2 regions of the Kitasatospora sp. NPDC088783 genome follow, and region 1 is predicted to be linked to the other one. Evidence: predicted binding sites of a transcription regulator. Region 1 holds the regulator's gene; the other holds the start of a gene.
What was found. The regulator HspR, encoded in region 1, represses chaperone genes until heat shock. The targets are predictions, from matches to a motif close to TTGAGNNNNNNNNNCTCAA.
Positions count from the first base shown of each region.

Region 2: lon (endopeptidase La) is a predicted target of HspR. The motif match lies at 4,150-4,168, and genes of this name have one in related genera.

Region 1 is NZ_JBIVKJ010000004.1:119,733-135,576, forward strand. It holds gene ACIP60_RS12925 (YbjN domain-containing protein) at 1-208, opposite strand, end outside; gene clpB (ATP-dependent chaperone ClpB) at 400-3,003, opposite strand; gene ACIP60_RS12935 (LysR family transcriptional regulator) at 3,140-4,069, opposite strand; gene ACIP60_RS12940 (C4-dicarboxylate ABC transporter) at 4,140-5,240, shown strand; gene ACIP60_RS12945 (LuxR family transcriptional regulator) at 6,006-7,133, shown strand; gene ACIP60_RS12950 (LuxR C-terminal-related transcriptional regulator) at 7,126-8,118, shown strand; gene ACIP60_RS12955 (LuxR family transcriptional regulator) at 8,263-9,255, shown strand; gene ACIP60_RS12960 (LuxR C-terminal-related transcriptional regulator) at 9,271-10,242, shown strand; gene ACIP60_RS12965 (hypothetical protein) at 10,301-10,909, opposite strand; gene ACIP60_RS12970 (hypothetical protein) at 11,315-11,470, shown strand; gene ACIP60_RS12975 (hypothetical protein) at 11,497-12,498, opposite strand; gene ACIP60_RS12980 (heat shock protein transcriptional repressor HspR) at 12,706-13,230, opposite strand; gene dnaJ (molecular chaperone DnaJ) at 13,238-14,386, opposite strand; gene grpE (nucleotide exchange factor GrpE) at 14,525-15,115, opposite strand; gene dnaK (molecular chaperone DnaK) at 15,112-15,844, opposite strand, start outside.
Region 2 is NZ_JBIVKJ010000003.1:197,665-213,508, forward strand. It holds gene ACIP60_RS09430 (DUF3533 domain-containing protein) at 58-1,101, shown strand; gene ACIP60_RS09435 (GtrA family protein) at 1,120-1,647, opposite strand; gene lon (endopeptidase La) at 1,734-4,127, opposite strand; gene ACIP60_RS09445 (rhomboid-like protein) at 4,299-5,012, opposite strand; gene ACIP60_RS09450 (response regulator transcription factor) at 5,330-6,064, shown strand; gene ACIP60_RS09455 (sensor histidine kinase) at 6,143-7,291, shown strand; gene ACIP60_RS09460 (multifunctional oxoglutarate decarboxylase/oxoglutarate dehydrogenase thiamine pyrophosphate-binding subunit/dihydrolipoyllysine-residue succinyltransferase subunit) at 7,593-11,339, shown strand; gene ACIP60_RS09465 (serine/threonine-protein kinase) at 11,569-13,440, shown strand; gene ACIP60_RS09470 (DUF6104 family protein) at 13,504-13,686, shown strand; gene ACIP60_RS09475 (DUF4097 family beta strand repeat-containing protein) at 13,928-14,821, shown strand; gene ACIP60_RS09480 (helix-turn-helix transcriptional regulator) at 14,821-15,837, shown strand.

The sequences.
Region 1 (15,844 bases):
AGACGCGGAAGTTCTCCCAGGGGGCGGTGAGGTCGCCCTCCTCGTCCACCACGTGCTTGAGCTGCATCTGGTCGAGCAGCTGGGCGACCAGGTCCTGGTTCGGGACGATCACCGGCGGCGGCCCGGCCGGAGCGCCACCGGGCTGGCCGCCGCCCTGCGGCGGCTGCGGCAGGCCGAAGGACGGGATGGACGACGGGTCGATGCTCACGGGGATGTCCCTTTCACGGTGCACGGTCGGCTGCCGATGGGGGGCCGCCTCTCCTGGTCTCCATCCTGCCTCATTCGGGGCCCGCGGCACAGGGTGCACTCCGCCGCGTGATCATGTCCCCGCCGACCGCGGCGCGGCCGGTGCGGGCCGGTGGGCGGGGCCCGGGCGGGGCCCCGCCCACCGACGGGGCGTCACTTCTCCAGCGAGGCGCGCGGACCGACGCTGAGCCGGTCGGAGGAACCGTCGTGGTCGACCACCACCGTCTCGCCGTCGTGCACCCGGCCGGAGAGGATCTCCTTGGCCAGCTGGTCGCCGATCGCGGACTGCACCAGCCGGCGCAGCGGCCGGGCGCCGTACGCCGGGTCGTAGCCGGTGAGCGAGAGCCAGTCCCGGGCGGCCGGGGTGACGTCCAGGGTGAGCCGGCGCTCGTGCAGCCGGCGGGCCAGCGCGGCGACCTGGAGGTCGACGATCCGGCTGAGCTCCTCGGTGCCCAGCGGGTCGAACACCACGATGTCGTCCAGCCGGTTCAGGAACTCCGGCTTGAAGGACTGCCGCACCGTCTCCAGCACCAGCTCCTTCTTGCGCTCCTCGGGCGTGGCCGGGTTGACCAGGTACTGGGAGCCGAGGTTGGAGGTGAGGATCAGGATGGCGTTGCGGAAGTCCACCGTGCGGCCCTGGCCGTCGGTGAGGCGGCCGTCGTCCAGCACCTGGAGCAGCACGTCGAACACCTCGGGGTGGGCCTTCTCCACCTCGTCCAGCAGGACCACGCTGTACGGGCGGCGGCGGACCGCCTCGGTGAGCTGGCCGCCCTCCTCGTAGCCGACGTACCCGGGCGGGGCGCCGACCAGGCGGGAGACCGAGTGCTTCTCGCCGTACTCGCTCATGTCGATCCGGACCATGGCGCGCTCGTCGTCGAAGAGGAAGTCCGCCAGGGCCTTGGCCAGCTCGGTCTTGCCGACGCCGGTCGGGCCGAGGAAGAGGAACGAGCCGGTCGGGCGGTCCGGGTCGGCGATGCCGGAGCGGGTGCGGCGCACCGCGTCGGAGACGGCGCGGACGGCCTCGTGCTGGCCGATCAGGCGGCGGCCCAGCTCCTCCTCCATCCGCAGCAGCTTGGCGCTCTCGCCCTCCAGCAGCCGGCCGGCCGGGATGCCCGTCCAGGACGCGACCACGTCCGCCACGTCGTCCGGGCCGACCTGCTCCTTGACCATGCTGGTGTTCGGCTCGTCCGCCGCGCGGTCCTGCGCCTCGGTCAACTCCCGCTCGGCGGCCGGGATCTCGGCGTACATCAGCTTGGAGGCGCGCTCGAAGTCGCCGTCGCGCTGGGCGCGGTCCAGGCTGCCGCGCAGGTCGTCCAGGCGCTCCTTGAGCTCGCCGACCCGGTTGAGCGACTTCTTCTCCTGCTCCCAGCGGGCGTTGAGGGTGCTCAGCTGCTCCTGCTTGTCCGCGAGGTCGCGCCGGAGCCGGCCGAGCCGCTCGACCGAGGCCGGGTCGGACTCCTTCTCCAGCGCCAGCTCCTCCATCCGCAGCCGGTCGACCGCGCGCTGCAGCTCGTCGATCTCCACCGGGGAGGAGTCGATCTCCATCCGCAGCCGGGAGGCGGCCTCGTCCACCAGGTCGATCGCCTTGTCGGGCAGGAAGCGGGCGGTGATGTACCGGTTGGACAGCGTCGCCGCGGCGACCAGCGCGGCGTCGGTGATCTCCACCTTGTGGTGCGCCTCGTAGCGGCCCTTGAGGCCGCGCAGGATCGCGATGGTGTCCTCGACGCTGGGCTCGCCGACCATCACCTGCTGGAAGCGGCGCTCCAGGGCCGGGTCCTTCTCGATCCGCTCGCGGTACTCGTCCAGCGTGGTGGCGCCGACCATGCGCAGCTCGCCGCGGGCCAGCATCGGCTTGAGCATGTTGCCCGCGTCCATCGAGGAGTCGCCGCCGGCGCCCGCGCCGACCATGGTGTGCAGCTCGTCGATGAAGGTGACCACCTGGCCGTCGGAGGCCTTGATGTCGTTCAGGACGGCCTTCAGCCGCTCCTCGAACTCGCCGCGGAACTTCGCGCCCGCGACCATCGCCGCCAGGTCGAGCGCGACCAGGCGCTTGCCGCGCAGCGACTCCGGCACGTCGCCCGCGACGATCCGCTGGGCCAGGCCCTCGACCACCGCGGTCTTGCCGACGCCGGGCTCGCCGATCAGCACCGGGTTGTTCTTGGTCCGCCGGGAGAGCACCTGCACCACCCGGCGGATCTCCTGGTCGCGGCCGATCACCGGGTCGAGCTTGCCGTCCCGCGCGGCCTGCGTCAGGTCGGAGCCGTACTTCTCCAGGGCCTTGTAGGTGCCCTCCGGGTCCGACGAGGTGACCCGGGCGCTGCCCCGGACCTCCTTGAACGCGGCCAGCAGCGCCTGCGCCGTCGCGCCCTGCTGCCGGAGCGGCTCGGCGGCCTGCCCGCCCTCGGCGGCCAGGCCGACCAGCAGGTGCTCGGTGGAGACGTACTGGTCGTCCAGGTCGGCGGCGCGCCGGCCGGCCTCCTCCAGCACGGCCAGGGTGTCGCGCGCGAGGTTCGGCGCGGCGACCGTGGAGCCCTGGGCGGCCGGGAGCGAGGCGGCCTGCTGGCGGGCGGCGGCGGCGACCCGCCCCGCGTCCGCCCCGACGGCCTCCAGCAGCGGACGGGCCAGGCCCTCCGGCTGGTCGAGCAGGGCCAGCAGGACGTGCACCGGCTTGACGTCCGGGTTCCCCGCGGCGCTGGCCTGCCGGATGGCGGAGGACAGGGCCTCCTGCGTCTTGCTGGTGAACTTACTGGCGTCCACTGCGGGCATACCCCTCTCGTCTCGGGACTGGTACGAGTCTGCTGAGTACAGCATGCACTAAGTTGAGCGTATTCCGCTCAGGTTTTACGAAGGGTTTCCGCTCAGCCCGTTCGGGCGGCCCTTCCGGCTGCTCCGCTCAGCCCCTCCGGACGGCCCGGCCCGGCCCGGGTGCCCGGGTCAGCCCCAGCAGCTCGCGGGCCGGCCCGGCCGGGCGCTGGCCGGCCGGCCAGACCGCGCGCAGCGGGCGCTGCAGCTCCAGCCCGGCCAGCGGCACGGCGACCAGCCGGCGGGTGGCCAGCTCCTCGGTCACCGCCAGCTCGCTCAGGCAGACCGGGCCCGCGCCGGTCATCGCGGCCGCCTTCAGCGCCGTCGAGGAGGCCAGCTCCAGCCGGGGCGCGGCCGGGCCGCCGTACGGGGCCAGCGCCTCCTCCAGCACCTCCCGGGTGCCGGAGCCGACCTCGCGCAGCACCAGCGGGGTGGCCGCCAGTTCGGCGCCGGTGACCGGGGTGCGGCGGCGGGCCCAGCGGTGCTCGGGGGAGACCACCACCACCAGCCGGTCGGCGGCCACCACCGCGCCGGACAGGCCGGGCGGGGTGGAGGTGCCCTCGACGAAGCCCAGGTCGGCCTCGCCGGCCAGCACCTGGGCGGCGACGTCGTGCGAGTTCGCGGTGCGCAGCGTGACGGCGGTGCCCGGGATGGCCTCGTTCAGGGCCAGCAGCCAGCCCGGCATCAGGTACTCGGCGACGGTCAGGCTGGCCACCACCCGCAGCCGGGCGTCCCGGCGGCCGCGCAGCGCGTCGATCCCGGCGTCCAGCGCCTGGGCGGCCTCGACCACCTGCCGGGCCCACTCGACCACCAGCCGGCCCGCCTCGGTGGGCCGGGAGCCGCGCGGCGAGCGCTCCAGCAGCGGCACCCCGATCTGCCGTTCCATGCCCTTGATCCGGGCGCTGGCGGCGGGCTGGCTGACGCCCAGTTCGGCGGCGGCCCGCCCGACGCTGCCCAGCCGGGCCACGGCGAGCAGCAGCTCCAGGGCGCCGAGTTCCGGGACGTGCGGGGAGAGAGCCATAGGCCCAGGCTATGTCCTCATAGCGGGCGGCTCGCTACCGCCGTCCCGCCCGCGCGGGGACGGTGGAGTCATGGCAACCCTCCTCGCGCCGCGCACCACCCTGCGCACCCCCGACCTGTCCCGGCTCGGACCCCACTGGTACGCCGCCGTGATGGGCACCGCGATCACCGGCAACGCCGCCGCCGCGCTGCCGCTGGACGTCCCCGGCCGCACCGCCTTCGCCGAGGCGGTCTGGACCCTCTCGCTGCTGATGCTGGCCGCCCTGCTGGCCGGCCGCGCCGTCCACCTGACCCGGCACCGCGAGCAGGCCCGGCACACCCTGCTGGCCGACCCGTCCGCCGCCGTCTTCTACGGCTGCCCGCCGATGGCCCTGCTGGCCGTCGGCTACGGCGCGCTCACCGTCGGCGGCCCGGTGCTCGGCGAGCCGGCCGCGCTCGCGCTGGACGTGCTGCTGTGGACGGCGGGCACCGCGTACGCGCTGGCGGTGGCCGCCGGGCTGCCGTACCTGATGGTCACCCGGCACCGGCTGTCCGCGCTGGAGGCCAACCCGACCTGGCTGCTGCCGGTGGTCGCGCCGATGGTGTCCGCGGCGCTCGGCCCCGCGCTGGTGCCGCACCTGCCCGCGGGGGCGGCCCGGCAGGCGCTGCTGTACGGGTGCGTGGCGATGTTCGGGGCCAGCCTGCTGGCCACCCTGGCGCTGCTGCCGGTGGTCCTCGGCGGACTGCTGCACAGCAAGCTGCCCGCCCTGGTGCTCACCCCGTCGCTGTTCCTGGTGCTCGGGCCGCTGGGCCAGTCCACCACCGCCGTCCACCAGTTCGCCGACGCGCTGCCGCTCGCGCTGCCCGGCGCGGGCCCCGGCGCCGGGGCGGCGGCCCGCGCGCTGGCCGAGGTGTACGGCGTCACGGTGACGGGGTTCGCGCTGCTCTGGCTGGCGGTGGCGCTCGCCGCGAACCTGCGGGCCCTGCGGGCCGGGATGCCGTTCGCGATGACCTGGTGGGCCTTCACCTTCCCGGTCGGCACCCTGGTCACCGGCACCACCGCGCTGGCCCGGCACACCGGGTTCGGCGGATTCACCGCCCTCGCCGCCGGGCTCTACCTGCTGCTGCTCGCCGCCTGGGCGGTGGCGCTGGCGCGGACCGCGGTCGGCCTGCGGGCGGGCCGCCTGCTCTGAGGCCCGCCGGGGCCGCCGGGGCCGCCGCGGGCGGCCGGAGCGACGGCCGGAGCGACGGCCGGGCGGGACGTTCGGGCCCGGCCGATATTCGGCGCAGTGGATTCCGGATCGGTGGGTTCGGCGGAGGATTGCCGAATTCCCGTTCCGGGCAGTGACATTCCGCCCGGCCGCGACGCCCCCGGTCAGGGCCCCTCTCCCCCTTTTTCGAATGCCTGTTCGGAAGAGGGGGGCAATGCGGGGAAAGCGTCATTCCGGGCACCGGGCCGGGACGTTTGCTGCATGTTCCTGCACTTGCGGGAACCTGCAGCCGGAGAGCACTTGTTCGGAGTGCGTCCCGCTGTGAGGGTGTAGACACGCCAAGTCGTCCGGGGCAGCCGCAGCCCGAGTCGGCGACTTGCTCTTCGCGTGGGGGCGACAGGTGCGTTCGCATCTGCGCAACGGGGGGGAAGAGCACCGGCCGGGACGCCACGTGTGGTGGTGGCTGCCCGACCGGCTCGGCGAGGCGTTGCTGCTCCGCCTCGCCGAAGCGCCATGACGCTGGCGTGACACGAGCGGGTCCTCCGGGGTCCGGGTGCCGACGGCACCCGGCCCGGGGGGCGCGCCCGGCCCGCGGGGGTGACTCCCGCCGTCGAGCCCGACGGCCCTCTGGGATCATCATCCGCAAACGGAGGAACACGGCAGGGAGTGCTCGACGTGGCAGCGGACCACCCGAAGTCCGATCCGGACACCGACCGGTCCGGCGCACCCGTGACGTCGGCCCCACCCGTGACCCCCGGTGTCCCCGGCACGCCGGACGGCCCGTCCCTCGGTGACCCGGCCTGCGGCGACGCCTCCCTCGACGGCCCGTCCCCCGACCTCCCGCCCCCCGGCGACCACTCCCCCGGCGGCCTGTCCTTCGGCCCCCCGTTCGACCCGGACGCCGGACTGCCCGAGGAGGACGCCACCCGGCTCTACCTGGCCGTCCTCGCCGCCGGCGGCCGCATCCCGCTGGACGCGCCGCCCCCGCTCGGCACCGACCTCACCCCCGAGCGCCAACAGGCCCTGCTGGAGCAGCTGGTGGCGATCGGCCTGATGCTGCCCAACCGGATCGACGGCTGCTACGTCGCGGTCAGCCCGCGGGCCGTCGCCGAACGCCTCGGCGCCGACCTGCGCTCCCGCGCCACCCGCCTGCTGCTCGACGCCGGCCGGCTGCCCGCCGCGCTCGACCCGCTCGCCCGCGCCTACGACGCCGTCCCCCGGCCCGCCGACCGGACCAGGCAGGCCGTCTACATCGACGGCCAGGAGGGCATCCGGCTGCGGATCGCCCAACTGGTCTCGGACTGCCGCCTCGAACTGCTCAGCGCCCAGCCCGGGCTCCGCCCGCCCGCCGTCCTCGAACTCGCCCACACCCAGGACCGGCGGATGCTCAGCCGGGGCGCCACCCTGCGCGCCCTCTACCAGCCCGTCGCGCTCACCGAGGACAGCGCCGTCCGGCACGCCACCACGATGACCGAGCACGGCGCCCAACTGCGCGTCCTGGACGAGCCGTTCCTCCGGCTGATCGTCATCGACCGGCGGATCGCCGTGATCCCCGCCGCCGAGGACCACAGCCGCGCCGCGTTCGTCGAGGACCCCGCCGCGATCGCCTACCTGGTGGCCGGCTTCGAACGCGACTGGGCCCGCGCCGAGCAGGTCCACTGGCACGGCCTCGACAGCCGCACCCTCACCCGCGCCATCACCGAACGGGTCGGCCGCCTGCTCGCCCAGGGCCTCACCCAGCGCGCCGTCGCCACCCGCCTGGGCCTGTCCGAGCGCACCGTCGCCGGGCACATCTCCCGCCTGCGCGACCTGCACGGGGCCGGCACCCTGTTCCAGCTCGGCTGGCTGATGAGAGGCGGCGGCGGACGTGGCTGACCCGACCCCCGCCACCGCCCCCGCCGCCTCGGCCTGCGGGCCGATCGACGCGCAGGCGTGGCGCCTCTACCTGGACGTCCTGGAAGCCGGCGGCCGGGTCGCCGCCGACGCCCTCCCCGCCCCGCAGCGGCCCGCCCTCGCCGGGCTGCTGCGCACCGGCCTGCTGATGCTGGACGGCCACGACGGCTCCTACCTGGCCGTCAACCCCCGCTTCGTGGCCGACACCCTCGGCACCGAGATGAACGCCGAGGCCACCCGCCTGCTCAACCGGGCCGAACGCCTGGCCGCCGACCTCGAACCGCTGATCGCCGCCTACGACAGCGTGCCCCGCCCGGCCGGGCCCGTCCCCGCCGACCTCCAGATCACCGGACGCGAGCACATCCGCCAGCGGATCGCCCAACTCGGCTCCGCCTGCCGGGAGGAGGCCCTGACCTCGCAGCCCGGACAGCCGCTGCCCGCCGCCCTGGAACTGTCCCTGCGCCAGGAACTGCCGGTCCTGCGCCGCGGCTGCCGCATCCTCACCCTCTACCAGCCGACCGTGCTCACCGAGCCCGCCGTGATCCGCTACGCCGCCACCGTCACCAGGGCCGGCGGCGAGGTCCGGCTGCTCGACGAGCCCTTCCAGCGCGCCCTGGTCTTCGACCGGGCCACCGCCGTGGTGCCCGCCGCCGAGGACTTCTCCCGGGCCGCGGTGCTCTCCGACCCCGCCACCGTGGGCATGATCGTCGCCAACTTCGAACGCGACTGGGCCCGCGCCGAACGCGTCCCCTGGCACAGCCTCCTGGACAGCGACCCCACCCGGACCGCCTCCGCCCAGGTCGGCCGCCTGCTGGCCGCCGGCCTGACCCAGAAGGCGATCGCCTCCCGCCTGGGCCTGTCCGAGCGCACCGTCGCCGGCCACATCTCCCGCCTGCGCGACCTGCACGGCGCCGAGACGCTCTTCCAACTCGGCTGGCTGATGCGGCGGGAGAAGCCAGGTGCCTGACACCCCGCCGCCCCGGCCCGGACCCGCCCCCCTCCCCGCGCGGCTGCTCGCCCTCGGGCCGCCGGTCCAGCACGATGGGAGCGAGCGGCCCACCGCCGTCGACCCGCGCACCGCCACCGGCCGGCCGGTGCGGGAGGGAACGAGGTGAACCCCCTGCTGAGCGACGCCGAACGCGCCCTGTACCGCGAAGTCCTCGCCCGGGGCGGCCGGATGATGTTCCGCGAGGCGGCGCGGCTGGACGCGGACGCCGTGCACCGCCTGGTCGAGTTCGGACTGCTGGTGCACCACGCCGTCGACGAGTCGCTGACCGCCGTCAGCCCGCGCACCGCCGTCGGCCGGCTCGGCGCCCGGATGCGGGCCGAGGGGGCCGGGCTGCTGCTGCGGGCCGAGGAGACGCCCGCGCTGCTCGAACCGCTCAGCCTGGCCTACGAGTCGGCGCTCGGCCGGGACGACCGCTCCAGCGTGGTGCACCACGTCCGGGACGTGGAGCAGATCCGGCACGGCATCCTCCAGGTCGAGTCCGAGACGCGCGAGGAGATCCTGGCCGCCCAGCCCGGCGGCGCCCGGCCGCGGCAGTTCCTGCAGCAGTCCCTCGAACTCACCCGGACCCACCTGGACGCCGGCATCGCCCTGCGCACCCTCTACGCGCCCGGCGCGCTCGCCGACCCGCCCACCGCCTCCTACGCGGCCGACGTCACCGACCTAGGCGAACGCATCCGGGTCCTGGACGAGCCGTTCACCCGGCTGCTGGTCTTCGACCGCAAGGTGGCCGTCATCCCGGCCGCCGCCGACCACTCCAGCGCCGCCTTCGTCGAGGACCCGGCCCTGGTCGCCCTGCTGGTCGAGCGCTTCGAGCGCGACTGGGCCCGCGCCGCGACCGTCGACTGGCACGCCGCCGCCGGCCGCCCGCGCAGGACGGGCGTGCCGCCCGAACTCACCGACCTGCTGGCCGCGGGCCTGACCCAGCGGGCGATCGCCTCCCGGCTGGGGCTCTCGGAGCGGACGGTGGCCGGGCACATCGCCCGGCTGCGGGAGTTCTACGATGCGGAGACCCTGTTCCAGCTGGGCTGGCAGCTGCGCGGGGCGTCCGGACGACCCGCCGCGCCGCCGGGGGCAGCGCCCCGTGCGGACGGCTGAGAAGGAGCGGGACCCGTGAGCGAGGCGAACCCGGTCGCCCTGCCGAGCGAGGCGGAGCGGCGGCTCTACCAGCAGGTCCTGGACCAGGGCGGGCGGGTGGCGTTCCGCGAGGCGGTCGAGCAGGACCCGGCCGGGGTGCTGCGGCTGCTGGAGCTCGGGCTGCTGGTGCACGACGCCGCCGCGCAGGTGCTGACGGCGGCCGACCCGCGGGCGGTCGGCGACCGGATCAGCGCCCGACTGCGCGCCGAGGGCACCCGGATGCTGCTGCGCGCGGAGGAGCTGCCCGCGCTGCTGGAGGACCTCACCCACGCCTACGACGCGACCCCGCGCCGGGCCGACCGCTCCAGCGTGGTGCAGCACGTCGAGCGGACCGAGCAGATCCGGCAGCGCGTCCGACGGCTGGCGGACGGGGCGCGCGAGGAGGAGCTGGCCCTGCACCCCGGCGGGGCCGGGTCGACCCCCCTGCTGGACCGGTCGCCGGAGCGCACCCGCCGCTTCCTGGAGCGCGGGGCGGCCGTCCGCACCGTCCACGAGCCGGCCGCGCTGCTGGACGGGCCGACGGTGCGCTGGGCGGAGAGGGTGACCGGCTGGGGCGGCCGGTTCCGCACCTTGAGCGAACCGTTCAGCAGGCTGCTGGTCTTCGACCGCCGGATCGCCGTCGTCCCGGCGTCGGTCGACGACTCCAGTGCCGCCTTCATCGAGGACCCGGCGGTGGTCGCGTTCCTGGTCGCCGCCTTCGAGCGGGACTGGGAGCGGGCCGAGCGGGTCCAGTGGCGCTCCGCCGAGCACGGGGGCGCGGACGAGAGCGCGGTGCCGGTCCACGAGCAGGTGGGCCGGCTGCTCGCCCAGGGCCTGACCCAGAAGGCCGTCGCCTCCCGGCTGGGCCTCGGCGAGCGGACCGTCGCCGCGCACATCTCCCGGCTGCGCGAACTCCACGGCGCGGAGACCCTCTTCCAGCTGGGCTGGCGGATGCGGGGAGCCGGGTGACCGGGGGAGCGGACGGGCGGACGGGCGGACGGGCCGGTGGCGCGGGGCGGACGGGCCGTCAGCCGGTGGCGATCTCCGGGGACCAGAAGCCGTACGGGCCGGCGTGCTCGCGGCGCGGCCGCGGGAACTGGTCGCCGGGCGCGGTCCAGAAGCCGCCGCGCAGCGACAGCGCCATCCCGGCCCAGTCCAGCGCGGTCTCCACGGTGTGGTGCAGCGCCTCCTGCGACCAGGTGTCGTCGAAGACCAGCGGCAGCACCGGCGAGACCTGCTCGATGGTGGCGATCAGCGGGTTGTGCGTGATCGCCTCGTCCACCAGCAGCACGATCGGCTTGCGCAGCGCCGACGCCCACCCGAGCTCCAGGCTCACCCCGGCCGACAGCGGGGCGCCCACGTACGCGAAGACCAGGTCCGCGCTCTGCATCGCCCGGAAGTCCGACGGCACCCGCTGCTCCGGCGCCCGTCCGGCCACCGTCCACGCGTCGCTGTGGTGCGCGCTGTACACCGCGGCCCCGCTGTCCAGCAGCGTGCTGCGCAGCGTGGTCAGCCTGGTCCGGCTGGCCAGCGTCACCACACTGTCCGCCGGGCCGGTCAGCCGCATCAGCGGCGCGGCCAGGAACACGCGTGCGCGGCGCCCCTCGGCGCGGTGTTGCAGGTGGTGCTCACTCATGTCGACTCCGGGTGTGGTGATTCGGCCGTCGGGTCCGATGCCCCCTGTCCGTCGGAACGGCGGTTGAGGACCCGGAGATTGCCGCGCTCCGGGTTCGGCGGCCGGTGCGGTGGACGCGCTGGATTGTGCTACTGCGGTTACGACTAGCTGATCGTCCATCGCCGGGTGTCAACGAGTCCACTGGCGCACGGTGGCATCTGGCTGCCTGGCGGATAGATGACACCTCGGGCCGCGGCCCCCGTTCGTGCGCGCCGACATGCACATTTCAGCGACCGATCCCCGGCATGTTGAGGGGGGTGGGGTGACGTGAGGGCGGTTGATGGGGAATCATATGTCGGAAATTGGTGCGGCCATCGTTCGAGCGGGCGATGCTCGCGATGGATTTGTCCCGAAAGGAGTGATGTTGTGCTGAAGGTCCGTCGTATCCTGATCGCGGCTGTTCTGCTGGGCATCACTGTGTTTCTCGGAGCCGGCCCGGCGAGCGCGGACTCCTACTGGAGCGCCTCCGAGACCACTGTGGTGCAGAAGGCCCTCGTGGCGGACATGGACAGCCACTGGTAGGCCCCGGCGTCGAGGGGCCGCCGAGCTCAGCCCGTCGGCCCCTCGGCCTGTGCGATCTTCCACCCGAGCTGGAAGAGCGTCTCCACCCCGTACTCCTCGCGCATTTCGGCGATGTGGCGGGCGAGGGTGCGCTCGCTGAGGCCGATGCGCCGGGCGATCGTGCGGTGCGCGATGCCCTCCAGCATCATGCGGACGATTTGCTTGCGCATGCTGGACACCACCTGCGGCGGTATTTCGTGGCCGCCGGTGAAGGGGATGGCCCGCTCCCACTGACTGTGGAAGACGCCCACGATGTAGTCGATGACGGCGTCGTCCCGGACGAAGGCCGCGCGGTCCCGGTTCTGCTCGTCGCCGACGGTTATCACGGCGACCTTCCGGTCGATCACGATCAGCTTGGCGAAGGCCTCGTCCAGTGTTCTCACCTGGCAACCTTCTTGGGTCACCGCCTGGACGTAGCTGATCGTCGGGTTCGAATAGCGGGCGCTCGGCTGGTAGATGGTCCTGATCGTCCCGCCGCGTTCCACGAATTCCATATCGCGGGCGATCGCTATCTTCAGGGCGTCCTCGCCGCGGCCGCCGCCGGGTTGTGCCGTGAGCATTTCATTCGACGCGCTGGCCATGATCGCCGCCAGGTTTTCGTTGATGTTCCCCCGGCCCTGGACGTATTCGATGGCGCCGCCGGATTCGGGGTGCGCGATGTAGGCCAGGTACTCCTGGTGGAGTTCCTGCAGGGCCTGGGTGGTCGCCATCGAGCGGTGCAGGATTCTGGTGGCTTCCAGCTGGAAGCCCAGTGACAATGCCTCGGCCAGCTGCTGGGGGTCCTTCACCGCGTACGTCCCGGCCGGGCCCACCTCGGGCTGCAGGAGTCCGACGTCCAGCAGTTCGTGCAGCGCGGGGTCGTCCCGGTCGGCGGGGAGGGCGTGGCGCCCGGTCAGCTTCCCGCCGCTCTGCACGGCCCGGGTGTAGAGGGCCCGGGCCTCGGGGGAAAGGCCAGGGGCTGCGGCGGGGTTCCTCCGCTCAGTGCTCATGTCCATGACTCCTTGCCTGAGCTGGGGCCTTTGGTGGATCCGGCGCGTGCCCTCCGGCCCGCATCATAGAGCGAAGGTCTCCCGATCCCCCTCGGATTACCGGACTGCGGACAGGCGGGCGGCGCTCCGGAAAAGAACTCTGACAGGACGCGGAAGCCGCCGGCACCCCCCGAACGGGAGGGGTGTCGGCGGCTCGGTGCCGGACGCTCAGCGCTTGGGCCGCCAGACCACCAGCGCGCTGGACTGCTGGACCTGCTGGTAGGGGACCAGGTCGCGGCGGTAGGAGGCGTGCACGGCGGCCTCGCGCTGCTGGAGGGTGGCGGCGGCGCCCTCCAGGGCGTCGACCAGTTCGGTGACGCGGGACTGCAGGGCGGCGACCTGGTTCTCCAGCTCGATGATCCGCTTGATCCCGGCCAGGTTGATGCCCTCGTCCTGGGAGAGCCGCTGGACCTCGCGCAGCTGCTGGATGTCCCGGGCGGAGTAGCGGCGGCCGCGGCCGGCGGTGCGGTCGGGGCTGACCAGGCCGAGGCGGTCGTACTGGCGGAGGGTCTGCGGGTGCAGCCCGGAGAGTTCGGCGGCGACCGAGATGACGTAGACCGGGGTGTCCTCGGTGAGCACGTACGGCGGGGCGGCGGCGCGGGGGCGGCCGCCGCCGGGCAGGCCCTCGCCCAGGCCGGGGCCGGGGCCGATCCGGCCGGTGCCGTCGCGGCTGCTGTCGGGATGGGGACTCATCGGGGTCTCACGCTCCCTCCGCCGCCTTGAACAGGGCGGCTCGCGGGTCGTCCGAGGCGGTGGCCTCGCGGTACTGCTCCAGTGCGGTCAGCGCGTCTCCGTCGACGTGCTTGGGCACCGAGACCTCCACGGTGACCAGCAGGTCGCCGCGGGTGCCGTCCTTGCGGGTGGCGCCCTTGCCCCGGGCCCGCATGGTCAGGCCGTTGGCGCTGCCGGGCGGCAGCTTGAGCTTCACGGCCGGACCGTTCAGGGTCGGCACCTCGATGGTGCCGCCCAGCGCGGCTTCGGGGAAGCTCACCGGCACGGTCACCGTGAGGTTGTCGCCCTTGCGCCCGAACACCGGGTGCGGGTCGACGTGCACCGTGACGTACAGGTCTCCGGGCTGGCCGCCGCGCTCGCCCTGGGCGCCCTTGCCCTTGAGCCGGATCCGCTGGCCGTCCTGCACCCCGGCCGGGATGCGCACCTGCATGGTCCGGGCCGAGGAGGCCCGGCCGCTGCCGTGGCAGACGGTGCACGGGTCGTCGACGATCATGCCGCGGCCCTTGCAGTCCCGGCAGGGCTCGGAGAGCGCGAAGGCGCCCTGGCCCCGGCTGACGGTGCCCGCGCCGACGCAGGTCGGGCAGACCCGCGGGGTGGTGCCGGCCTTGGCGCCCGTCCCGGCGCAGGCGCGGCAGGCGGCCTGGGAGGTCATCCGCAGCGGCACCGTCGCGCCGTCCACGGCCTCCTCGAAGTTCAGCGTGACCTCGGTCTCGACGTCGGCCCCGCGGCGCGGCTGGGCGGTCTGCCGACCGCCGCGGTTGAACAGGCCGCCGAACACGTCGCCGATCCCGCCGCCGCCCGAGCCGCTCCCGCCGTTGAAGAGGTCGCCGAAGTCGAAGCCCCCGGCCGCGCCCGCCCCGCCGGGCCGGAAGCCGCCGCCCGCGAACAGCGAGCGGGCCTCGTCGTACTCCTTGCGGCGCTTCTCGTCGGAGAGCACGTCGTACGCCTCGGAGATGTCCTTGAAGCGCTCCTCGGCCTTGGCGTCGCCCTTGTTCGCGTCCGGGTGGAACTCGCGGGCCAGCTTGCGGTACGTCTTCTTGATCTCTGCGGCGGTGGCGTCCTTGGGCACGCCGAGGACCTTGTAGTAGTCCTTCTCCACGTAGTCCTTAGCGCTCATGGCCTTTGACCGCCACCTCCCGGAATCCCGAAGTTCTGTTGCCTGCCGGCACCGCGCGGTGCGGTGCCGTGATACGGCGCTGCGGAGCCGGCCGTCGTACTGGACGACGTACGACTCCGCAGCGCACGGGGACTCTACTCAGCTGTCGGACGGGCCGTCAGCCTGGTCGCCGTCCGGCTCGCCGGTGGTCTGGGTGCCCGGCTGGGGCTCCGCGACCGCGACCATCGCCGGGCGGATGATCCGCTCGCCGATCCGGTACCCGGGCTGGAGGATCTGCACGCAGGTGTCCTCCGTCACGTCCGACGAGTAACTGTGCATCAGCGCCTCGTGGATGGTCGGGTCGAAGGGCTCGCCCTCCTTGCCGAACTGCTGCAACCCGAGCTTGGCGACGACCGTCTCCAGCGACTCGGCGACCGACTTGAAGCCGCCCGTCACCTCGCCGTGCTCGCGAGCCCGGCCGATGTCGTCCAGCACCGGGATCAGCGACTCCAGGATGCTGGAGACCGCGATCTCCCGGACGGTGGCCCGGTCGCGCTCGACCCGCTTGCGGTAGTTCTGGTACTCGGCCTGGAGCCGCTGCAGGTCGGCGGTGCGCTCGCCGGCCTCGCGCTTGGCGGCGGCCAGTTCGTCGGCACCCGCACCCGCGACGGCCTCCTCGGCTGCCTTGAGCACGGCCTCCTCGGCGGCGGAGTCGTCGCCGGGCTGCTCGCCCTGCGGCTTCTCCGTCATGCCGCACCGCCCTTGGGCTTCTCGTCGTCGACGATCTCGGCGTCGACCACGTCGTCCTCCTTCGGGCCCGCCTCGCCGGCCCCGGCCGCGCCGGACGCCGCGCCCGCGCCGTCGGCCTGCGCGTACAGCGCCGCGCCGAGCTTCTGGGCGGTGGTGGAGACCTTCTCGGTGGCGGTGCGGATGGCCGCGACGTCCTCGCCCTTGAGGGTCTCCTTGAGCTCGCCGATGGCGGTCTCGACCTCGGTCTTGACGTCCGCCGGGAGCTTGTCCGCGTTGTCCGCGATGAACTTCTCGGTCGAGTAGACGAGCTGCTCGCCCTGGTTGCGGGTCTCGACGGCCTCGCGGCGCTTGGTGTCCTCCTCCGCGTAGCGCTCGGCCTCCTCGCGCATGCGGTTGACCTCGTCCTTCGGCAGCGAGGAGCCGCCGGTGACGGTCATCTTCTGCTCCTTGCCGGTGCCGAGGTCCTTCGCGGCCACGTGCATGATGCCGTTGGCGTCGATGTCGAAGGTGACCTCGATCTGCGGCAGGCCGCGCGGGGCCGGCGGCAGGCCGGTCAGCTCGAACATGCCGAGCTTCTTGTTGTACGCCGCGATCTCGCGCTCGCCCTGGTAGACCTGGATCTGCACGGAGGGCTGGTTGTCCTCGGCGGTGGTGAAGATCTCGGAGCGCTTGGTCGGGATCGTGGTGTTGCGCTCGATCAGCTTGGTCATGATGCCGCCCTTGGTCTCG
Region 2 (15,844 bases), on a different contig from region 1:
ATCCGTTTTGACTTTTTTGCCGCATTCGAACCGCTATATAGAGGGAGACGCCCCGCCATGGCCCACACGGCAGAGCAGCGCAAGGGATTCCTCGGCGACCTCCGGGACGCGGTCACCCCCCGCGCGTTCTTCCTGGTGGTCGCCGTCCTGCTGCTCCAGCTCGGCTTCATCACCTCGTACGTGGGCGCGCTGCACCACCCGACGCCGCACGAGCTGTCCATCGCGGTGGTCGCCCCGCCCGAGGTCGCGCCCAAGCTGGTCGGCGCGCTGGAGTCCGTCCCGGACAGCGCGGTGCGCGCCTCCGCGCTGCCGGACGGCGACACCGCGCGGGAGCGGATCAAGGACCAGAAGGTCTACGCGGCCTGGGTGTTCGACCCGACCGGCACCGAGGACGCGCTGCTGGTCGCCGACGCCCGCGGCCCGGCCGCCGCCACCGCCGCGGAGGGCGTGGTCACCAAGCTGGCCGCCGCCCAGGGCCGGACCGTCGTGGTCGACGACACCATCCCGCTGGCCAAGGGCGACGCCGAGGGCCTGTCCGCCTTCTACCTGGTGGTCGGCTGGTGCGTGGGCGGCTACCTGGTCGCCTCGATCCTCGGGATCAGCGCCGGCTCCCGCCCGGCCAACACCGGCCGGGCGCTGCTGCGGCTGGGCACGCTGGCGCTGTACTCGGTCGCGGCGGGCCTCGGCGGCGCGCTGATCATCGGCCCGATCCTGCACGCGCTGCCCGGCTCGATCGCCGCGCTCACCGGGCTGGGCACCCTGGTGGTGTTCTCGGTCGGCGCCGTCACGATGGCCCTGGAGTGCCTGTTCGACGTGGTCGGCATCGGCCTGGCGGTGCTGCTCTTCGTGGTGCTGGGCAACCCCAGCGCGGGCGGCGTCTTCCCGCCGCCGCTGCTGCCCGCGTTCTGGCGGGCGATCGGCGAGTGGATCCCGAACGGGGCCGGCACCTCCGCGGCCCGCTCGATCGCCTACCTGGACTCCACCCACCTCACCGTGCCGTTCCTGGTGCTGGCGGCCTGGGCGGTGGGCGGCGTCGCGGTGACCTTCCTCGCGGTGGCCCGGCCGCCCCGGTTCGGCCGCCCCATCCCGGCCGAGGGGTGAGCCCGGCCGGGGCGGGGGTCAGACCCGCTCGGGCTCCCGCCCCGGCCGCCGGTCCTCCGGCTCCCGTTCGGCCAGCTCGGTGAAGACGAAGCGGTTCATCGCCCAGAACCGGAACGCCATCGCCAGCAGGGTGCCGACGATCATCCCGCTGAAGAAGTCGGCGACCTCCTGCGCGAAGTGGCTCACGTCCGGCGTCCGGAGGTCGAACACGTACCGGGACGCCACCAGCGGGAGGTCGTTCACCCCCACCGCCAGCGCGCTCACCACGAAGAACCCGGCCGCCTCCCGCTTGCGCCCGACCGCGCGGAACGACCACTGCCGGTTCAGCACGTACGAGATCACCGTGGTGACCACGGTCGCGACGGTCAGCGCCAGCACCGGCTTGTTCTCCAGCACGGTGGTCTTCAGGCCGAAGTTGATCAGCATGGTGAGGAGGAAGCAGGTCCCTCCGACCACCAGGAACTTCACCAGCGTGCGGTGCTTGACCAGGAACGGCCGGTAGCGCTCCGGGACGGCGGCCAGCACGCGCTGCGTAGGGGACGGCATGCGGGCAGTCTCCCATCGGCGCCGCCCGGAGACCACCAGGGGCCCGCGGACGGGTCCGCGGGCCCCCGGTGGTGCCGGACGGGGCGTCAGGCCGCCGCCACCAGCACCTCGGCCGGCTCCAGGGCGAGCCGCAGCACCTCGCGGACGTCGGACACCGGGTGCACCGTCAGGCGCTCCAGCACCTCGGCGGGGACGTCGTCCAGGTCCGCCTCGTTGCGCTTCGGGATGATCACCGTGGTGATCCCGGAGCGGTCCGCGGCCAGCAGCTTCTGCTTGACGCCGCCGATCGGCAGCACCCGGCCGGTCAGCGACACCTCGCCGGTCATCGCCACGTCGGTGCGCACCTTGCGGCCGGACAGCAGCGAGGCCAGCGCCGTGGTCATGGTGATGCCCGCGCTCGGACCGTCCTTCGGCACCGCGCCGGCCGGCACGTGCAGGTGGATGCCCCGCTCGCGCAGCCCGGTCACCGGCAGCTCCAGCTCGGCGCCGCGCGAACGCAGGTAGGAGAGCGCGATGTGCGCGGACTCCTTCATCACGTCGCCCAGCTGGCCGGTCAGGGTCAGCCCGGTCGAGCCGGTCTCGGCGTCCGCCAGCGAGGCCTCGATGTAGAGGACGTCGCCGCCGGCCCCGGTGACCGCCAGCCCGGTGGCCACGCCCGGCACCGCCGTGCGGCGCTCGGCCGGCTCCTGGGCCGACTCCGGCACGTGGTGCGGCCGGCCCAGCAGGGCCCGCAGGTCGTCCGGGCCGACCGCGGCGGGCAGCTCGCGCTCGCCCAGCTCGACCTGGGCGGCGACCTTGCGCAGGATGCGCGCGATCGCCCGCTCCAGGTTCCGGACGCCCGCCTCCCGGGTGTACTCGGCGGCCAGCCTGCGCAGCGCCCGCTCGTCCACCGTCAGCTCGGCCTCGCCCAGGCCCGCCTTGGCCAGCTGGCGCGGCAGCAGGTGGTCGCGGGCGATGGCGACCTTCTCGTCCTCGGTGTAGCCGTCGAGGCGGACCAGGTCCATCCGGTCCAGCAGCGGCTCGGGGATGGCCTCCAGCACGTTCGCGGTGGCCAGGAACACCACGTCGGAGAGGTCGAGCTCGACCTCCAGGTAGTGGTCCCGGAAGGTGTGGTTCTGCGCCGGGTCCAGCACCTCCAGCAGGGCCGCCGCCGGGTCGCCCCGGTAGTCCGAGCCGACCTTGTCGATCTCGTCCAGCAGCACCACCGGGTTCATCGTCCCGGCCTCCTTGACCGCCCGGACGATCCGGCCGGGGATCGAGCCCACGTACGTCCGGCGGTGGCCGCGGATCTCCGCCTCGTCGCGCACGCCGCCGAGCGCGACCCGGACGAAGGACCGGCCCATCGCCTTCGCCACCGACTCGCCCAGCGAGGTCTTGCCCACGCCGGGCGGCCCGACCAGCGCCAGCACCGCACCTCCCCGGCGTCCGCCGATCTGCCCGAGGCCCTGGTCGGCCCGGCGCTTGCGGACGGCCAGGTACTCGACGATCCGGTCCTTCACGTCCGCCAGGCCGGTGTGGTCCGCGTCCAGCACGGCGCGGGCCCCGGCGATGTCGTACGCGTCCTCGGAGCGCTCGTTCCACGGCAGTTCGAGCACGGTGTCCAGCCAGGTGCGGATCCAGGAGCCCTCGGGCGACTGGTCGCTGGAGCGCTCCAGCTTGTCGACCTCCTTGAGCGCGGCCTCCCGGACCTTCCCGGGCAGCGCGGCGGCCTCGACCCGGGCCCGGTAGTCGTCCTCCTCGGAGTCCGTCCCGCCGTTCAGCTCGGCCAGCTCCTTGCGGACCGCCTCCAGCTGGCGCCGCAGCAGGAACTCCTTCTGCTGCTTGGCCACGCCCTCCTCGACGTCCTTGCGGATGGTGTCGTTGACCTCCTCCTCCGCGAGGTGCTCGCGCAGCAGGCCCAGCGCGTACTCCAGCCGGGCCGGGCGGTCCGCCTCCAGCAGCACCTTGAGCTTCTGCTCGGCGGTCGCGAACGGCGCGTAGCCGATGTGGTCGGCCAGCTCGCCGACGTCCTCGATCGCGGCCACCCGGTCGACGATCTGCCAGGCGCCGCGACGGCGCAGCCACTGCGTCGACAGCGCCTTGTACTCCTTGACCAGCTCGGCCGCCCGCCCCGCCACCGGCAGCCCCTGGTCCGACTCCTTGAACGGCGTGGTCTCCACCCAGAGCGCGGCCCCGGGCCCGGTCGTCCCGGCGCCGATCCGCACCCGGCGCGCGGCCCGCACCAGCGCCGCCGGGTCGCCGTCCGCCAGCCGCCCGACCTGCTCGACCGTCGCCAGCGCGCCCACCGCCGCGTACGACCCGTCCAGCCGCGGCACCAGCAGCACCTGCGGCTTGCCCCCGCCGCTCCCGGCCCGCGCCGCCTCCACGGCGGCCCGCACCTCGGGATTCGAGAGCTCCAACGGAACCACCATGCCGGGAAGCACTACCTCGTCGTCGAGCGGCAGCACGGGCAGGGTGAGTGGAACGGACGTCGATGCCATGATCTCTCCCCAGTCAGTGAAGTTGAGCTGACCTGACTAAGGTTCGGTGCACCGCGATTGTTCCCCACCCGCTGTTCACCGTCAGTGAACGCAGCGCGAGAACCCCGCACCCCGGTCGGGGCACGGGGAACGGCGGGGGGACGACGGGGGGACGGCGCGGGGGTCGGGCGGTCAGCCCTCGACGGACGCGGTCTCCGGGCGGGACCGGACCTGCCAGGCCGGCGCCCGCCGCGCCCGCCACGGCGGCCGGGGCCCGCGGCCGCGCAGCAGCGGCCAGAGCGAGACGCCCACCGCCAGGGCCGCCGGGTGGCCGACCGAGGTGACCAGGTCGGGGTCGGTCACCAGCTGGTGGCCGACCAGCGCGACGCCCGCGCCCAGCGCGGTCCGCCGCCCCACCGGGCCGAGCAGCCCGGCGAGCGCGCCCAGCGAGGCGAGGACGCCGTACGAGACGCCGATGTCCATCGCGTCGAGCAGCTCCTTCTCGGCCCGGCCGGTCGCCACCGCGGCGACCACGACGGCCTGCGAGAGCAGCGTCGCGGCGACGTGGCCGGCGCCGAAGACGCCGAGGGCACGAAGGCCGCCGACGCGTCGTTCCAGGGGTGCGACGGTGAGGGCGAAGGCCCAGAAGTACGGCATCCAGACCGGTCCGGCGACCCACAGGCCGCTGCCGACCAGGGAGAGGGCGGGGTGGACGAGCAGGTTGTGCGCGTCGGTGGAGGAGAGCGACTGGAGCCGGTGCACGGTCTCCGGGTCGCCCAGGCGCCCGTACAGGGTGGTGCCGAGCAGCAGCGCGAGGTAACCGAGTGCGAACGGGTTGGCCCGCGGGGTGGGCACGGCCCGCAGCCCGGGGCGGATCAGTCGTCGACGCAGTTCCGCGCTGGTCATGGTGCCTCCAGAACGCCTTGTCCGGCCCACGATACGGGGGCCGGGTGAGAGCCGTCTGAGGAACTTCTGTGAAGACCTCCGCCCCGGCACCTGCCGCTCGCACACGTACCGTTACAGCTCGCAAGTGCTCCGGGTAAGGTATCGGCCCGTGCCCGTCCGAGCGGGGACCTGCCAAACCGGCCGCGACCGCGGACGGGGCGCTCCCGCGCGGAACGGCACGGCGGAAGCAAGACGACGACGGAACAAGACGACTACGAGCGGAGCCCGCCGTCCCCCCGGACGGCCGGCCCGCGAGCCCTGGGGGCGGTGGCGTGACCGTGACAGAGATCCAGCAAGAGACGATCAGCAGTGGGCCGGTGGGCACCCAGCGACGGGTGCTCGTCGTGGAGGACGAGCCCACCATCGCCGAATCGATCGCGGCCCGGCTGGGAGCAGAGGGCTTCAAGGTGGCGGTGGCCCATGACGGGCCGGGCGCGGTGGACGGGTTCCACACCTGGCAGCCGGACCTGGTGGTGCTCGACATCATGCTGCCGGGCTTCGACGGCCTGGAGGTGTGCCGCCGGATCCAGGCGCAGCGCCCGGTGCCGGTGCTGATGCTGACCGCGCGGGACGACGAGACGGACCTGCTGGTGGGTCTGGGCGTCGGCGCGGACGACTACATGACCAAGCCGTTCTCGATGCGCGAGCTGGCGGCCCGGGTGAACGTGCTGCTGCGCCGGGTGGAGCGCGCCCAGCAGGCGGCCCGCACCCCCGCGCTGGGGTCGCTGCGGTTCGGCGAGCTGGAGATCGACCACGTGCAGCGCCGGGTCCGGCTGGGCTCGGGCGACGTGCACCTGACGCCGACCGAGTTCGACCTGCTGGCCTGCCTGGCGGCGCAGCCGCGCGCGGTGCTGACCCGCGAGCAGCTGCTGGCCGAGGTGTGGGACTGGACCGACGCGTCCGGCACCCGCACGGTGGACAGCCACGTGAAGGCGCTGCGCCGGAAGATCGGCGCGAGCTGGATCCGCACGGTGCACGGCGTGGGGTACGCGCTGGAGGCCCCGCTGTCCTGACCGGGCCCCGCCGGTCCCGGGCCCGCGGGCCCGCGCGGCTGCCCCCGCCCCGCCCCGAGCACGAGTCGCAGGGACACCATGACCTTTCCGCAGCAACGCAACGGGGAAGCCGAACCGGCTTCCCCCCGGCCCCGGCCCTCGCTCGCGGCGCGCGCCGCGCACCGGGTGTGGGCCGACATCCGCCCGTTCGACCCGGTCCGGTCGATCAAGGGCAAGCTGGCCATGCTGGTGGTCGTCTCGGTGGTGCTGGCCACCGGGATGGTGGTGGTGGCGATCCGCTCGGAGACCCAGATCCGGCTGATCATGATCTTCTCGCTGATCGCCTCGCTGCTGTTCATGCAGTTCCTGGCGAACGGCCTGACGGCGCCGCTGCGCGACATGACGGCGGCGGCGCGGTCGATGGCGGAGGGCGACTACAGCGCCCGGGTCGAGGTGTCCTCGCGGGACGAGATCGGCGAACTGGCCGACACCTTCAACCGGATGGCGGGCGACCTGGAGGCCGCCGACCGGCACCGCCGCGAGCTGATCGCCAACGTCTCGCACGAGCTGCGCACGCCGATCGCGGCGCTGCGCGGCCTGCTGGAGAACGTGGTGGACGGCGTGGTGAAGCCGGACCCGAAGAACCTGGGCACCGCGCTGGAGCAGACCGAGCGGCTGGGCCGGCTGGTCACCCACCTGCTGGACCTGTCGAAGCTGGACGACGGCGTGGTCCCGCTGGACTCCCGCCCGTTCCGGGTCGGCCCGTTCCTGGACGGCGTGCTGCGCGGGGTGACGGTGGACGGCGCGACGGCGGGCGGCGCGTACGCCCGGCGCGAGGACGTCCGGCTGGCGCTGGACGTGCAGCCGGCCGACCTGGCGGCGGTGGCGGACGCGGAGCGGCTGCACCAGGTGGTGGCCAACCTGGTGGACAACGCCTGCAAGCACTCGCCGGCCGGGGGCACCGTGACGGTGCGGGCCCGGGCGGCGGAGGGCGGCGGGCTGCTGCTGGAGGTCGAGGACCAGGGTCCTGGCATCCCGGCGGCGGACCGCGAGCGGGTCTTCGAGCGGTTCGGCCGCAGCGGTTCGCCGACCGCGCTGGGGCCGGGCAGCGACGGCGGGACGGGCCTGGGGCTGGCGATCGCGCGCTGGGCGGTGGACCTGCACGGCGGCCGGATCCGGGTGGCGGAGGCGGCCGCGGGCTGCCGGATCGAGGTCACCCTCCCGGGTGGGACGCCGGTGCCGGCCTGAGACTGTGGCGCAATCGGTACAGACCGGGACCGGGCTGCTCGGTGCCGGTCCCCGGCCCGGGCCGTAAAATGGTCCAGACCACTGGTTCGTCCGATTTTCCGCCGGTATGACCACGACCGATCAGGGGCCGAGTTCCCTGATTTCCGGCATCTCTAACGCTCGGATTCAGCCAAAAACCAGCTCAGCGATGTGATCTGGGCGACGCCTGACCACCGGGGACTGCGCGATCACTGGTCGGAGGCGTAGCCTTAATCCCCGCTGTCCACCATCCCAAAAGGAAGCGGAAGAGGGCGGTTGCCCCGTGTCGCCACACCAAGAAACCCCCAGCTCGGCAAGCTCCACTGGCTTCGGCCCCAATGAGTGGCTCGTCGACGAGATCTACCAGCAGTACCTCCAGGACCCGGCCTCGGTCGACCGTGCCTGGTGGGACTTTTTCGCCGACTACAAGCCCGGTACCGAGGTGACTCCAGTGACCCAGGCCGCAACTCCGGTCGGCGCCCAGCCGACCCCCGTTGCCGCTCCCGTTGCCGCAGCTCCGGCCGCGCCCGCCGCCCCCGCGCCCGTCGCGCCGGCGCCCGCGCAGCCGGTGGCCGCTCCCGCGCCGCTCCCGGCCGCCCCCGCCGCGCCGCCCGCGCCGAAGGCGGCGGCCCCGGCCGCCGCCGCGCCCGCGAAGGCCGCCGCGGAGGGCCCCGAGCTGGTCCAGCTGCGCGGCCCGGCCAAGGCCGTGGCGTCCAACATGGACGCCTCGCTGGAGGTTCCGACCGCCACCTCGGTGCGCGCCGTGCCGGCGAAGCTGCTGATCGACAACCGCATCGTCATCAACAACCACCTGCAGCGGGCCCGCGGCGGCAAGGTGTCCTTCACCCACCTGATCGGCTACGCGCTGGTCCAGGCCGTGAAGGCCAACCCCGGCATGAACCACAGCTACAAGGTGGAGGACGGCAAGTCCTACCTGGTGAAGCCCGAGCACGTGAACCTGGGCCTCGCCATCGACCTGGTCAAGCCGAACGGCGACCGCCAGCTGGTCGTCGCGGCCATCAAGAAGGCCGAGACGCTCGACTTCTTCGGCTTCTGGCAGGCCTACGAGGACATCGTCCGCCGGGCCCGCGCCAACAAGCTGACCATGGACGACTTCACCGGCGTCACGATCTCGCTGACCAACCCCGGCGGCATCGGCACCGTGCACTCGGTGCCGCGCCTGATGCAGAACCAGGGCACCATCGTCGGCGTCGGCGCCATGGAGTACCCGGCCGAGTTCCAGGGCTCCTCCCAGGAGACGCTGGCCCGCCTGGGCATCTCCAAGACCATGACCCTGACCTCGACCTACGACCACCGGGTCATCCAGGGCGCGGCCTCGGGCGAGTTCCTGCGCTCGATCCACCAGCTGCTGCTGGGCGCGAACAACTTCTACGACGAGGTGTTCGAGTCCCTGCGGATCCCGTACGAGCCGGTGCGCTGGGCCACCGACGTGGCCACCACCCACGACGACGAGGTCAACAAGACCGCCCGGGTCATCGAGCTGATCCACTCCTACCGGGTCCGCGGCCACCTGATGGCCGACACCGACCCGCTGGAGTACATGCAGCGCAAGCACCCCGACCTGGACGTCGTCTCGCACGGCCTCACCCTGTGGGACCTGGAGCGCGAGTTCGCGGTCGGCGGCTTCGGCGGCCAGAAGATGATGAAGCTCCGCGACATCCTCGGCCTGCTGCGCAACACCTACTGCCGCACCGTCGGCATCGAGTACATGCACATCCAGGACCCGGCGCAGCGCACCTGGCTGCAGGAGCGCCTGGAGAAGCCGTACACCAAGCCGGAGCGCGAGGAGCAGCTGCGCATCCTGCGCCGGCTGAACTCGGCCGAGGCGTTCGAGACCTTCCTGCAGACCAAGTACGTCGGGCAGAAGCGCTTCTCGCTGGAGGGCGGCGAGTCGCTCATCCCGCTGCTGGACGCCACCATCGACGCCGCCGCCGAGCACCGCCTCGACGAGGCCGTCATCGGCATGGCCCACCGCGGCCGGCTGAACGTGCTGGCGAACATCGTCGGCAAGCCGTTCGGCAAGATCTTCGGCGAGTTCGAGGGCAACCTCGACCCGAAGTCGATGCACGGCTCCGGCGACGTGAAGTACCACCTGGGCTCCGAGGGCACCTTCACCGGCCTGGACGGCGAGACCATCAAGGTGTCGCTGGCCGCCAACCCCTCGCACCTGGAGACCGTCGACCCGGTCGTCGAGGGCATCGCCCGCGCCAAGCAGGACATCCTGGACTTCGGCGGCACCACCTTCCCGGTGCTGCCGATCCAGATCCACGGCGACGCGGCCTTCGCGGGCCAGGGCGTGGTCGCGGAGACCCTGAACATGTCGCAGCTGCGCGGCTACCGCACCGGCGGCACCGTGCACATCGTGGTCAACAACCAGGTCGGCTTCACCGCCGCCCCGGCCTCCTCGCGCTCCTCGATGTACTGCACCGACGTGGCCCGGATGATCGAGGCCCCGATCTTCCACGTGAACGGCGACGACCCGGAGGCCGTGGTCCGCGTCGCGCGGCTGGCCTTCGAGTTCCGCCAGCAGTTCCACAAGGACGTCGTGATCGACCTCATCTGCTACCGCCGCCGCGGTCACAACGAGGCCGACAACCCGTCGTTCACCCAGCCGCTGATGTACGACCTGATCGACAAGAAGCGCTCGGTGCGCAAGCTCTACACCGAGGCGCTGATCGGTCGCGGCGACATCACCATGGAAGAGGCCGAGCAGGCGCTGCAGGACTTCCAGGGCCAGCTGGAGAAGGTGTTCGCCGAGGTCCGCGAGGCCGTCGCCGCCCCGGCCCAGGCCGAGGCCGGCCGCCCGGTCGCGGACTTCCCGGTCTCCATCCAGACCGGCATCTCCGCCGAGATGGTCAAGCGGATCGCCGCCTCGCAGGTCAACCTGCCGGACTGGCTGACCGTGCACCCGCGCCTGCTGCCGCAGTTGCAGCGCCGCGCCGCCTCGGTCGAGGACAACACCATCGACTGGGCCACCGGCGAGGCGCTCGCCATCGGCTCGCTGCTGATGGAGGGCCACCCGGTCCGGCTGGCCGGCCAGGACTCCCGCCGCGGCACCTTCGGCCAGCGCCACGCGGTGCTGATCGACCGGAACACCGGCGAGGACTACACCCCGCTGATGTACCTGACCGAGGACCAGGCCCGGTTCACCGTCTACGACTCGCTGCTCAGCGAGTACGCGGCGATGGGCTTCGAGTACGGCTACTCGCTGACCCGCCCCAACGCGCTGGTCATGTGGGAGGCGCAGTTCGGCGACTTCGTCAACGGCGCGCAGACCATGGTCGACGAGTACATCGCGTCGGCCGAGCAGAAGTGGGGCCAGCACTCCGGCGTCACCCTGCTGCTGCCGCACGGCATGGAGGGCCAGGGCCCGGACCACTCGTCCGCCCGCCCGGAGCGCTTCCTGCAGCTGTGCGCGCAGGACAACATGACGGTCGCCATGCCGACCCTGCCGTCGAACTACTTCCACCTGCTGCGCTGGCAGGCGCACAACCCGCACCACAAGCCGCTCATCGTCTTCACCCCGAAGTCGATGCTGCGCCTGAAGGCCGCGGCGTCCGCCACCTCCGAGTTCCTGAGCGGCTCGTTCCGCCCGGTGATCGGGGACAGCACGGTCGACCCGGCGCAGGTCCGCAAGGTGGTCATCACCTCCGGCAAGTTCTACTACGACCTGGAGGCGGCCCGGACCGCGCGCGGCACCACCGACACCGCGATCGTCCGCGTCGAGCGCCTGTACCCGCTGCCGGTGGCCGAGCTCCAGGAGGAGCTGAGCCGCTACGGCGAGAACGTCCAGTTCGTCTGGGCGCAGGAGGAGCCGGCCAACCAGGGCGCCTGGCCGTTCATCGCGATGAACCTGGTCGACCACCTGCAGGTCGTGGTCGGCCGCTCCGGTGGCGACGCCCGGCTGCGCCGGGTCGCCCGCACGGCCTCCTCGGCCCCCGCGGTCGGCTCCGCCAAGCGGCACGCCGCCGAGCAGCAGGCGCTGATCGAAGAGGTGTTCTCGCTCTGACGCGCTGAGGCACGGCACTGCACGGCACGACGCCGTACGGCACGGCACGGATCGCCCCCGTCCCCGGTTCTCCGGGGGCGGGGGCGCTTCCGTTTCCGGACCGTGACGCACTGCGGGAGCCGGTGGGCTGCACGGGTTCTGACGGGTCGATAGGTTGTGGTTCGCCGTTCCCGGCGCCGCGCGCCGGACGGCCGTCTTTCGACACGCTCATCCGAGGGGGACCCGCCTCATGGCAGCCGACACTCCGCAGCACGCCGCTCCGCTCCCACCGGTCTTCCAGCCGCTGCTGCCGGACGACCCCCGCGAGGTCGGCGGCTACCGGCTGTTCGCCCGGCTCGGCGCCGGCGGCATGGGCCGGGTCTACCTGTCGTACACGCCGGGCGGCCGTCCGGTGGCGCTCAAGGTGGTGCGGTCGGAGTTCGCCGAGGACGGGGAGTTCCGCCGCCGCTTCGCGCAGGAGGTGAGCAGCGCCCAGCGCATCCACGGGCTGTACACGGCGCAGGTGATCGACTCCGGCGGCCTGGAGTCGGGCGCGCCCTGGCTGGTCACCTCGTACGTGCCGGGGCCGTCGCTCCAGCAGGTGGTGCGCGAGCACGGGGCGCTGCCGGTGCGGACGGTGCTGCTGCTGGTGGGCGGCATCGCGGAGGCGCTGCAGGCGATCCACAGCGTGCGGGTGGTGCACCGGGACCTCAAGCCGGCCAACGTGCTGGTGGCCGCGGACGGGCCGCGGGTGATCGACTTCGGCATCGCGCGGGCCGCCGACGCGACGGCGCTGACCGGCACCGGCTACCGGATCGGCTCGCCGGCGTTCATGTCGCCGGAGCAGGCCCAGGGGCGGCCGGTCACCGCGGCCACCGACGTGTTCGCGCTGGGCGCGCTGGCCGCGTACGTGGCGGGCGGCGCGCCGCCGTTCGGCGACGGCCCGGACACCGCGGTGCTGTACCGGGTGGTGCACGAGGAGCCGGAGCTGAACGGCGTGCCCGCACCGCTGCGCGAGCTGATCGGGCGCTGCCTGGCGAAGGACCCGGCGGACCGGCCGACGCCCGCCGAGATCATCCTGGCGGCCCGCGAGCACCCGGCGGTGGGCGGGCAGCTGCGGTTCGGCGAGGACTGGCTGCCGGGGCAGGTGAACACCGAGATCACCCGGCGCTCCGACCTGCCGCGGACCCCGCCGACCCCGCTGCCGGCCGCGCCGCCGACCCTGCCGACCACTCCCCCGCAGCCGCTCGCCCCGCCGGTGCAGCACGCCCCGGTGGCGCCGCCGGTGCAGCAGCACGCCCCGGTGGCGCCGCCGGCGGGCGTGTTCGGGCCGCCCACCCCGGTCTCCGAGGCGGTCACCGGCCCGGTGGCCCCGGCCGACCCGACGGTGCGGCTGGCCGAGCAGCACACCCCGCCGCCCGGCCCGGCCGTCCCGCTCGCCGCCGAGCCGGCCCCGGCCGGACCGGCGGAGCGCCACCGCGGGGTGTCCTGGAAGACCCTGCTGATCGTCGCGCTGGTGACCCTGCTGGCCGGGACGGCGGGCGGGCTGGTGCTGATGAAGCAGCTGGGCGGCGACACCGGGGGCACCCCGGTCGCCACCGAGACCGTCACGGTCGGTCCGAGCCCCACCGGCGGCGGCGCCGGGGGCGACAGCGTGGGCCAGGACCAGGTGTCGCCGCCGCCGCCGTCCGCCTCCGGCAGCCCGAAGTCCTCGCCCTCCGGGTCGGCCCGCCCGAGCGGGGCGCCCGCCGGGTTCACCGCGGTCTACACCGACCGCGAGCTGTCCGCGCCCAGCAGCGACTACGGCTTCGACCTGGTCAACGGCAAGGTGGTGCCGACCTCGGTCAGCGACGGCCTGGTGCGGCCGGGCTACGACAAGCTGTCCGTGCCGGACGACTTCGACCGCTACCTCAGCAAGGCGGACTCGCTCACCCCGCAGGAGTGCTCGGACGCCATCGACAAGAACCCCAGCGCCGCGTTCCCGTACGGGGACCTGCCGCCGGGCCGGATGATCTGCGTGCGCAACCGGCAGAGCTGGAGCGTGGCGATCATGAAGGTCACCAACGTCACCAACGACGGCGCGGTCTCCCTCTCGCTCAGCTACTACCGGTACAACGGCTGATCGGCGCGCCACTATCCTGGGTTCCGACGGACCTGGAACCACCCACCCCCGGAGCGAACCACCGTGTACTTCACCGACCGCGGCATCGAGGAGTTGGAGAGCCGGCGAGGCGAGGAGGAGGTCACCTTCGAGTGGCTGGCCGAGCGCCTGCGGGAGTTCGTGGACCTGAACCCGGACTTCGAGGTGCCGGTGGAGCGGCTGGCCACCTGGCTGGCCCGGCTGGACGACGAGGACGACGAGGAGTGACCGGCTGACGCGACGTCAGCAGCGCGGCCCGGGAGGCGAGTTCGCCTCCCGGGCCGTTCGCGTTCCCGGAGCCCGGCCCGGAGCCCGGTCCGGCCCCGCCCCGGAGTCCGGCTCGGGGTCGGCTCGGGGTGCGCTCCGGGTCGGGGTGGGGGCCGGAGCGCCTTGACTTCCGCGCCACGCGATATATCGTGAATAACAGGACGACGCGATACATCGCGTATGGGAGGACGGGGAGTCGGACATGACGCAGTGGACGGTAGACAGCACTCAGCAGATCGCCTTCGACGAGAGCGTGCACACCCTGCACGTGCGGGTCGTCGACGGCACCGTGAACGTGGTCCCCACCGAGGGGCCCGCCCGGCTGGAGGTGGCCCGGCTGGAGGGTGAGCCGCTCCAGGTCGCCCTGGAGGACGGCGTGCTCACCGTCACCTACAAGGACCTCAGCTGGGGCGAGTTCGGCGAGGCCGTGAAGTCGGTGCAGACGGTCAAGTCCTTCTTCTCCGGGCTGCGCCGCAAGCGCAGCGCCGACCTGACGGTCGCGGTCCCGGCCGCCGCCGTGGTCCGGGTCGGCACCGTCTCCGCCGACGCCACCATCTCCGGCATCGCGGGCGAGGTCGGCGTGCACGGCGCCAGCGGCGCCACCACGCTGGCCGGGCTGACCGGCCTGGTCAGCGCCAACACCGTCTCGGGGGACGTGGACGCCGAGGGCCTGTCCGGCCAGCTGAAGGTCAACACGGTCTCCGGCGCGGTCACCCTGGTGGCCGGCTCCGCGACGAAGATCCGCGCCCACTCGGTCTCCGGCGCCGTCACCCTGGACCTGGACGCCGCCACCCCCACCGACATCGGCGTGAACACCGTCTCCGGCGCGGTCGGCGTCCGGCTGCCCGCCCTCGCCGACGCCAAGGTCGAGGCCGGCACCACCAGCGGGACGCTCTCCAGCGCCTTCGCCGAGCTGAGCGTCGGCGGCGGCTGGGGCTCCAAGAAGCTCTCCGGCCAGCTCGGCACCGGCCGCGGCCGCCTCGCGGTGACCACCGTCACCGGCGCGGTCACCGTCCAGCGCCGCCCCGAGTCCGAGGAGGAGCAGCCGGCCAAGGAACTGTCGGCGGCCCCGCTCGACCTGACCAAGGAGTCCTGATGACACCGGTGTTCGGCCATGGGCGGCTGCGCCTCTACCTGTTGAAGCTGCTCGACGAGAGCCCCCGGCACGGCTACGAGGTGATCCGCCTGCTGGAGGAGCGCTTCCACGGCCTGTACGCGCCCTCCGCGGGCACCGTCTACCCCCGGCTGGCCAAGCTGGAGGCGGAGGGACTGGTCAGCCACACCACCGAGGGCGGCCGCAAGGTCTACCGGCTCACCGACCAGGGCCGAGCCGAACTCGCCTCCCGCGCTGCCGAGTTGACCGACCTGGAGGCCGAGATCCACGACTCGGTCGGCCAGCTCGCCGGGGCCATCCGGCAGGACGTCCGGGACAACGCCAAGGACCTGCGCGCCGAGCTGTGGAACCAGGCCGCCGCCGAGCCCGGCGCCTCCTCGACCGGCACCCCCTGGCGCGACCAGGAGTCCTGGCAGCGGGCCAAGGAGGAGTTCGCCCGGCTCAAGGCCGAGACCAAGGAGCAGGCCCGGCGCGCCAAGGAGCAGGAGAAGGCCGCCCGGCAGCAGGCCAAGGCCGCCGAGGCCGAGTCCAGGCGGCTGCGCGAGCAGTCCAGGGCCGCCCGCACCGCCGCCCAGCAGGAGGCGCTGCGGCTCAAGCGGCGGGTCGAGGAGCAGGTCCGGGCGCACGCCTCGGGCGGCGACTGGTCGGCCGGCCTGGCCGAGGGCCTGGCCGAACTCACCCGCGGCCTCGGCTCGTTGGCGGACGCCGCGCGCTGGGGCAGCTCCGAGGAGCCGGCCGTCCGGATCGACCTGGACAAGGACGCCCCGGCGGACGCGACCGGCCCGGCGGACGCTGCCGGCACCGTTGACGCCGCCGAGCTGCCCGACTGGGCCCGCACCGACCCGGACGGCGACCCGGCCCGCGAGCTGGAGCGCCTGCTCGACCGGTTCCGCGACCACGTCCGGGACACCGCCCGCGACCGGGGCGTCGACGCCGCCCGGCTGGCCCGCGCCCGGCAGGCGCTGGCCGCCGCCGCCCGCGCCCTGTACGGACGCTAGGCCCGCA